Regions from separate parts of the Stenotrophomonas sp. STEN009 genome, predicted to be linked through region 2. Evidence: riboswitches for the same ligand, from Rfam matches in the RefSeq annotation. Region 2 holds a riboswitch; the other holds the start of a gene.
The links. A riboswitch is a leader RNA that binds a small molecule or an ion and turns the genes downstream of it on or off. The one in region 2 is predicted to bind glycine.
Positions count from the first base shown of each region.

Region 1: another riboswitch for glycine. It lies ahead of gcvP (aminomethyl-transferring glycine dehydrogenase); the one in region 2 lies ahead of ACVOMM_RS07340 (trimeric intracellular cation channel family protein).

Region 1 is NZ_JBRRES010000013.1:34,703-39,114, forward strand. It holds gene ACVOMM_RS08195 (hypothetical protein) at 1-272, opposite strand, end outside; gene ACVOMM_RS08200 (multidrug effflux MFS transporter) at 385-1,611, opposite strand; glycine riboswitch at 1,913-2,015, shown strand; gene gcvP (aminomethyl-transferring glycine dehydrogenase) at 2,078-4,412, shown strand, end outside.
Region 2 is NZ_JBRRES010000011.1:38,856-43,267, reverse strand. It holds gene ACVOMM_RS07345 (3-deoxy-7-phosphoheptulonate synthase) at 199-1,272, shown strand; gene ACVOMM_RS07340 (trimeric intracellular cation channel family protein) at 1,470-2,087, opposite strand; glycine riboswitch at 2,170-2,275, opposite strand; glycine riboswitch at 2,289-2,378, opposite strand; gene ACVOMM_RS07335 (GIY-YIG nuclease family protein) at 2,418-2,693, shown strand; gene ACVOMM_RS07330 (NAD(P)/FAD-dependent oxidoreductase) at 2,793-4,073, opposite strand; gene ACVOMM_RS07325 (NYN domain-containing protein) at 4,193-4,412, shown strand, end outside.

The DNA of each region.
Region 1 (4,412 bases), on a different contig from region 2:
CGCACCGGGGTGCCGCTGCGCTCATGCAGCTCGCCCGCCTGCATGATCATCGCCAGCACGTGTGCCGCGCTGTGGGTCTGCCCGGCAATGCGGCCATCCATGCCCAGTACCCACTCGCCGTCGCGCCGGACGATACCGGCCAGCAGGGTGCGCTGCGGGTCGCGCAGCTCGGCGTGCGGCTCCACGGGCGAAGCCTGCGCAGCGGCGCGGCTGGCGGCCTGCGCTTCCTTGCGGCGGCGCTGGTCGCGGCGGATCTTGGAGGAGATGGACATGGGCGCTACCGCTGCGTGGGGGGCGCAAGGATAGCGCACCCCGGCCGTTGCGCCGCTTCACGTCGCCTGGCGCGCGCCGCGACGCAGCCCGCGAGCCGTCGCCGCCGTGGGCTCACGCCTCCGTGCAGGCCGCCTGGGCGGTGCGCTCGCGCAGATGCTCCCAGTACCAGAACACAAACCCGGCGGCGAAGAAGCCGGCCTGGCCCAGCGCCAGATGCAGCGGGCTGGCACTGAGCAGGGGCGACACGACGCCGGCCACCACGGTGCTGACCATCAGCTGCGCGAAGGCCTGCAGCGACGAGGCCAGGCCGCGCTGGTGCGGATACATGTCGAGCACGGCCAGCGCCAGGATCGGGAAGATCAGCGCCATGCCCATGCCGCCCAGGAAAATGGGCAGTACCGCCCACGGCAGCGCGAACTGCGGCGCCAGCACCACGTAGCCGACGTTGAGCAGTGTCGACAGCGCGCACAGGGAGAAGCCGATGGTCACCTGCCGGGTCGGCGTGGTGTGCCCGGCCATGCGCCCGGACAGGAACGCGCCGGCCGTCATGCCACCGATGGTGGGAATGAACAGCCAGGCGAAGTCGCCTTCGCCCAGATGCAGGTGCTGCATCACGAACACCGGCGCGGACGCGATGTACAGGAAAATGCCGCCGAAGCCGATGCTGCCGGCCAGTGCCAGGCGCAGGAAACGCGGGTTGAAGCCGATGCGCACATAGTCACGCAGCAGTGCGCGCGGCGACAGCGGTACCCGCGCCTCCGGCGGATGCGTTTCCGGCAGGAAGCGCGCGGTGGCCACCAGCAGCACCAGCGAGAACACCACGAGGAACCAGAAGATCAGCGGCCAGCCGGCACCGCTGAGCAGAATCCAGCCACCGATGATCGGGGCGATGGCCGGCGCGATGCCGAACAGCATCGAGACCTGGCTCATCAACCGCTGGGCGTCATGGCCGTGGTACAGGTCACGGATCACCGCGCGGCCGACGATCATGCCCACGCCCGCCGACAGGCCCTGCAGCGCGCGGAACGCCAGCAGGGTCGGCAGGTCAGTGGACAGCGCGCAGCCGACCGAGGCCCCGGCAAATACCACCAGGCCACCGAGGATCACCCGCTTGCGGCCCCAGGCATCGGACAGCGGCCCGTGCGCCAGGCTCATCAGGCCATAGAACAGCAGGTAGACGCTGATGGTCTGCTGGACGGCCACCTCATCCACCGCCAGGCGCTGGGCCAGCTGCGGGAAGGCCGGGAAAATGGTGTCGATGGAGAACGGGCCGAACATGGCCAGGCCCGCGAGCAGCAGGGCCATGCGACGGGTGGACGGAGCAACAGCGGCGGTCATGTGAACGGTGTCCGGCAAGGCCATGCGCGGCACGCACGGCGGGCGCCGGTCCCGCTGCAGCAGGGACGGCGCCAGATGAATTCGGGTATCCGCCCATGATAGGCGGGGAATGCGCCCGATGCCATGCAGCACCGCACAAAACGCACGCCCCGGGCCATCGGCCATTCAGGCGCCGGCCCTGCCCGGGCGGCCCCGGCAGCAGGCCATAACCGGCTATAATCGGCGGGCAACACGGTGGGAGAAGCGGAACACCGCTGCCGAAGGCGCAACGCCCGTAATCGCTCAGGCCCGATACCACCCGCAACACAACTCTGGAGAGACCGGTTCGATCCGGCGCCGAAGGGGCACGAAGCTGCGGCCAGCCGCGCTTCCAAACTCTCAGGCAAAAGGACAGAGGGGCGCCCCGCAGCCCGCCATCCGGCGGCTTGTGCCCGTGCGTGTGCCCTTTCCTGACGGATCCTTCGCCATGTCCCAGAACACCCCTTCCCTGCGTGAGCTCGAGCACCACAGTGCGTTCGTCGAGCGCCATATCGGCCCCAATGACGCCGAGATCGCGCAGATGCTCGACGTCGTCGGCCACGCGTCGCTGGATGCGATGACCGATGCCATTGTGCCGGCCAAGATCAAGTCGCCGGCAGCGCTGGCGCTGCCGGAGTCGATCACCGAAGTGGAGGCGCTGGCGAAGATCCGCGCGATCGCCGACAAGAACACCGTGCTGCGCAGCTTCATCGGCCAGGGGTATTACGGCACCCACACGCCGAACGTGATCCTGCGCAACATCCTGGAAAACCCGGCCTGGTACACCGCCTACACCCCGTACCAGGCAGAGATCTCGCAGGGCCGCATGGAAGCGCTGATCAACTTCCAGACCTTGTGCGCCGACCTGACCGGCATGGAGATCGCCAACGCCTCGCTGCTGGACGAAGCCACCGCAGCGGCCGAAGCGATGACCCTGGCCAAGCGTTCCGCCAAGTCGAAGTCGGACACCTTCTTCGTGCACGATGCCGTGCACCCGCAGACCCTGGAGCTGCTGCGCACCCGCGCCGAGCCCATGGGCATCGTGCTGCGCGTCGGCACCCCGGCCGAAGCGCTGGAAGCGGACAGCTTCGGCGTGCTGCTGCAGTACCCGGATACGTTCGGCCAGGTGGCCGACTACCGGGCACTGGTCGAGGCCGTGCATGCACGCGGCGGCCTGGTCGCCGTGGCCACCGATCTGCTGGCGCTGACCCTGCTCGCCGCACCGGGCGAATGGGGCGCGGACATCGTGGTCGGCAACAGCCAGCGTTTCGGCGTGCCGTTCGGCTTCGGTGGCCCGCACGCGGCGTTCATGGCCTGCCGCGATGCCTACAAGCGCTCGATGCCCGGCCGCCTGATCGGCGTCTCGATCGATGCGCAGGGCAACCCGGCCTACCGCCTGACCCTGCAGACCCGCGAGCAGCATATCCGCCGCGAGAAGGCCACCTCCAACATCTGTACCGCACAGGTCCTGCTGGCGGTGATGGCCTCGATGTACGCCGTCTACCACGGTCCGGAAGGCCTGACCCGCATCGCCCGCCGCACGCACCGCCTGGCCGCGATCCTGGCCGCCGCACTGCGCAAGGCCGGCGTGCAGGTTGCTGGCGACTTCTTCGACACCCTGCACGTCACCGGTGTGCACGCCGATGAGATCCACGCCAAGGCGCGCGCCGCCGGCTACAACCTGCGCGCGATCGACAGCGACTCGGTCGGCATCAGCCTGGACGAGACCGCCACCCGCGCCGATGTGGTTGCGCTGGCCGCCGTCTTCGGTGCCCAAGCCGATGTGGATGCGCTGGATGCCAGCACCGCCGACGCGCTGCCGGCCGGGCTGCTGCGCCAGTCCGCGTTCCTGACCCATCCGGTGTTCAACACGCACCACAGCGAGCACGAACTGCTGCGCTACCTGCGCTCACTGGCCGACAAGGACCTGGCGATGGACCGCACGATGATCCCGCTGGGCTCGTGCACCATGAAGCTCAACGCCACCGCCGAGATGATCCCGGTGACCTGGCCGGAGTTCTCGCAGATCCATCCGCTGGTGCCGGCCGACCAGGCGCTGGGCTACAAGGAACTGATCGAGTCGCTGGAAGCGATGCTGGTCGAATGCACCGGCTACGATGCGGTCAGCCTGCAGCCGAACTCGGGTGCACAGGGCGAGTACGCCGGCCTGCTGGCGATCCGCGCCTACCACCGCTCGCGTGGTGAGGAGCATCGCGACATCTGCCTGATTCCGGATTCGGCCCACGGTACCAACCCGGCCTCGGCACAGATGTGCGGCATGAAGGTGGTGGTCACCAAGACCGATGCCAACGGCAACGTCGATGTCGAGGACATCCGCCTCAACGCCGAGAAGTACAGCGACCGCCTGGCCGCGATCATGATGACCTACCCGTCCACGCACGGCGTGTTCGAGGAGGAGGTGGTAGAGATCTGCGAGATCATCCACAAGCACGGCGGCCAGGTGTACACCGACGGTGCCAACATGAACGCCCTGGTCGGCGTGGCCAAGCCGGGCAAGTGGGGTTCGGACGTTTCCCACCTGAACCTGCACAAGACCTTCTGCATCCCGCACGGCGGCGGCGGCCCGGGCGTCGGCCCGTGCGCGGTCAAGGCGCACCTGGCCCCGTTCCTGCCGGGTAAGCTGGGTGACAACGGCCCCGTCGGCATGGTCAGCGCCGCCAGCTTCGGCAGCGCCTCGATCCTGCCGATCAGCTGGATGTACATCGCGATGATGGGCCGCGAGGGCCTGCGCAAGGCGACCCAGGTCGCGCAGCTCAATGCCA
Region 2 (4,412 bases):
AGCTGTGCTATCAATACATCCCATGAACGCAGCCGCTACCCGCTTTTACTGGTATTACTTTCCGAAGCCACTGGCGGAGGAAGGACTGCGCTCACCCTGAAGAAAGCTTCAGACGCATTCCCGAAAGCCGCCAGCGAACCTGGCGGCTTTTTTCATGCCGCCTCGCTGGGGACCCCCTACGTACCGGAGACCTCCCCCATGCCCCCCCATACCGACGACCTGCGCATCCGCACCATCGAACCGCTCACACCGCCTGCCCAGCTGCTGGCGATGCTGCCGTGTGACGATGAAGCCTCCGACACCGTCAGTGCATCGCGCGCGGCCCTGCACCAGATCCTGCATGGCCGCGACGATCGCCTGGCGGTCGTGGTCGGCCCGTGTTCGATCCACGATCCGAATGCGGCCATCGAGTACGCACAGCGCTTGAAGCCGCTGCGCGACGCGCTGGCCGGCGAGCTCGAGATCGTCATGCGCGTGTACTTCGAGAAGCCGCGCACCACGGTGGGCTGGAAGGGCCTGATCAATGACCCGGACCTGGACGGCAGCTTCCGGATCGACAAGGGCCTGCGCATTGCCCGCGGCCTGCTGCGCGACATCAACAAGCTGGGCCTGCCGGCCGGCGTTGAATTCCTCGACGTGATCTCGCCGCAGTACATCGCCGACCTGGTGGCATGGGGCGCGATCGGCGCACGCACCACCGAAAGCCAGGTGCACCGCGAACTGGCCTCCGGCCTGTCGTGCCCGGTGGGCTTCAAGAACGGCACCGATGGCAACGTCAAGATCGCGGCCGATGCGGTCGGCGCGGCCTCCAACCCGCATCACTTCCTGTCGGTGACCAAGCAGGGCGGCACCGCCATCGTTTCGACCACCGGCAACCCGGATTGTCATGTGATCCTGCGCGGCGGCAAGCAGCCGAACTACGACGCGGCCAACGTGGCCGACGCCTGCCAGGCACTGGCCAAGGCCAGGCTGCCGACGCGGCTGATGATCGATGCCAGCCATGCCAACAGCCTGAAAAACCCGGAAAACCAGCCGAAGGTGATCGAAGACATCGCCGTTCAGCTGGAGGACGGCGAACAGCGCATCGTGGGCGTGATGATCGAGAGCCATCTGGTGGGAGGCCGGCAGGAACTGGTGGAAGGCCAGCCGCTGGTCTACGGGCAGAGCATCACCGATGGCTGCATCGACTGGGACACCACCGTGACGGTGCTGGAGCGACTGGCTGCGGCCGTGCGCGCCCGTCGCGAAGTGACGGTGTCAGAAGCCGCCTGAGCGCGGCATGTGTGTGGATGGCGGCCTGCGCCTGCGGGGGTGCGGCCGCGATCAGGGCCGGTCGGAGTTGGAGACCGGCCCGTCCGCACCGGCGATGCGCCTGGCGCTGCGCATGAGCGACAGCGCCAGGTCCATCGCCGGGGTGGTGCAGGGCACGAAGGGGAGCGCCGGGCCACGCCCGGCGAACACGCCATCGTTCAATGCACTTCGTCGTGATACACGAACTTCGGCATTTCCCAGCGGTAATGGATCGCCAGCAGGCGCAGGGCGAAGCCGCCCGCCAGGCAGCACAGGATGGCCGTGGCATCGGACACGTTCCAGTGCAGCAGCAGCAGATAGGCGGCGCCGGTCAGCAGCGCGATGATCGCGTACAGCTCCTTCTGGAAAATCAGCGGCACTTCGTTGCACAGAATGTCGCGCAGCACGCCGCCGAACGCGCCGGTCAGCATGCCGGCGATCAGCACGATCGGCGTGGCATGACCGGCCTCGCGTGCGATCGAGCAACCGATCAGGGTGAAGGCGATCAGGCCCAGGCCGTCGAGCACCAGGAAGGTGCGGCGGAAGTGGTGCATCCAGCGTGCGACCCAGGTGGCGATCAGCGCCGCGCACACGGTGAAGCCGAGGTACTCGGGATGTTTGACCCAGCCCAGCGGATAGTGGCCAAGCAGGATGTCGCGCAGTGAACCACCGCCGAGCGCGGTAACGCAGGCGATCATGACCACGCCGAACAGATCCATGCGGCGGCGTCCCGCGGACAGTGCGCCGGTCATGGCTTCGGCGGAAATGGCAATCAGGTAGATGATGGACAGCAACATGGAACAGGCTCCGGACGCGGTGGGGCCGGCCATGCGCGGACGCCGCCATTGCCTGCGCAATGACGGGATGACGATGACCGGTGCCGCTCCCGCTGTCCTTTTGCCTGAGAGTTCAGCGGCGTAGGCCGCGTGCCCCTTCGGCGGATCGTGCCGGGCATGCCCGGTGACCTCTCTCCAGCTCGGCGAGTCGAATGCATGGTTGGTGGGATTCCAGCCCACCGGCCTGAGCGATCATGGGAGCCTGCGCCTTCGGCGGGCGCCAGCGCGGCGCCTCTCTCCTGCATTCGCGGGCAGTATATCCGCTGCGGTGCAGCACGGCATAATCCCGGCATGGCCCCGTCCCACCGCCCGTGGTTCCTGTACCTGCTCGAATGCCGCGATGGCAGCTACTACGCTGGCATCAGCACCGACGTGGACGCGCGTTTCGCCGCCCATCGCGCCGGTACGGGGGCGCGCTACACCCGGGCCCGCCCGCCGCTGCGCATCCTGGCCGTGCGCGAGTACCCGGACCGCTCCGCCGCTTCGCGCGCCGAGTGGCAGCTCAAACAGCTGCCGCGCGAGCGCAAGCTGGCGTGGTTGCAGGCATTGGATTCCTCATCTTTGTAGCGCCGTGCCCAGGCACGGCGCATCGCAGGCAGTCGCGACGCGACGTAGGGTCAGATCCCTTTCCGCAGGAAAGGGATCCGACCCCGTTGCAGACCTGCGCTACCGTTTCGGCCGCCGGTCATCCTGGTCATCGCCGAAGATGATGCGTGCGCTGCGCTGGTAGCTCCAATACGCCACCGCCCAGTTCAGCAGCACCACGATGCGGTTGCGGAAGCCGATCAGGAAGAACACGTGCGCGGCCAGCCAGAACCACCAGGCCAGCACGCCCGACAGCTGCAGGCGCCCCAGGTGCACGATGGCGGCCATGCGGCCGATGGTGGCCAGGTTGCCGTAGTCCGCGTACTTGAAGGGCCCGGGCTCCGGCCTGCCGTGCAGGCGTGCACGGATGACCTCGGCCACGTACTTGCCCATCTGCTTGGCGGCGGGCGCTACGCCGGGCACGGGCTTGCCGTTGGCCTGGTTCACCGCGGCCAGATCGCCGGCCACGAACAGTTCCGGATGCCCGGGCAGGGTCAGGTCCGGCTGCACCTGCACGCGCCCGGCACGGTCCAGTGGCACGTCCAGCGTGCGCGCCAGCGGCGAGGCGGCCACGCCGGCCGCCCACACCACGGTGCGCGCCGGCACGAACTGGTCACCCAGCGTGAAGCCCTGGCTGTCGATGTTGCTCACCGGCGTTCCGGTCAGCACTTCCACACCCAGCTTTTCCAGCTGCCGGCGCGCCTTCAGCGAGAGCACTTCCGGGAACGAGGACAGCACGCGTGGACCGGCTTCCACCAGGCGCACCTTGGCGCTGGCCGGATCGATGTGGCGGAATTCATTGCGCAGCGTATGGCGTGCAATCTCGGCCAGGGTGCCCGCCAGTTCGACGCCGGTCGGGCCGCCGCCGACGACGGCAAAGCTGAGCCACGCCGCCTTCCTGGCCGGGTCCGGTTCGGCTTCGGCGCGCTCGAACGCCAGCAGCAGCTTGCGGCGCAGGGCAATGGCATCGTCGAGGGTCTTCAGGCCGGGCGCATCATCGGCCCACTGGTCGTTGCCGAAGTAGGCGTGAGTGGCGCCGGTAGCCAGCAGCAGGCTGTCGTAGTCCAGCGTGCTGCCGTCGGCCAGCCGCACCTGGCGGAGCTGCCTGTCGATGGCCACGACCTCACCGAGCCGCACTTCCACGTTGCGCTGGTGGCCGAGGATGTGGCGCAGCGGTGCGGCAATGTCCGGCGCTGACAGGCCTGCGGTCGCCACCTGGTACAGCAGCGGCTGGAACAGGTGATGGTTGCGGCGGTCGACCAGGGTGATGCGGATGCGTTCGCGTGCCAGCGCACGGGTGGCCCAGAGGCCGGCAAAACCGCCGCCGACAACGACCAGGTGGGGAACGCGCTCACGACTCATCGACTCACTCCAGGGGGCATGGGGAACCGTCCGGCATCTTCGCACGGCGGCGGCCTGTCACGTCAGCGTGCGCGCGGATCGGCGATACTCGGATTCAGGCAACCGCCAGCGAGAGGCCCATGAGCGAACCGGAAAAGCGCATCGCCCTGTTGATCGACGCCGACAACGCGCCCGCATCGAAGATCGACGAAGTGCTGGCGGAGGTGGCCCGCTACGGCGTGGCCAATGTCCGCCGTGCCTACGGCAACTGGAAGAGCCCACGGCTGAAAGGCTGGGAGGCGGTGCTGCACGAGTACGCGATCCGGCCCATCCAGCAGTTCGCCTACAGCAAGGGCAAGA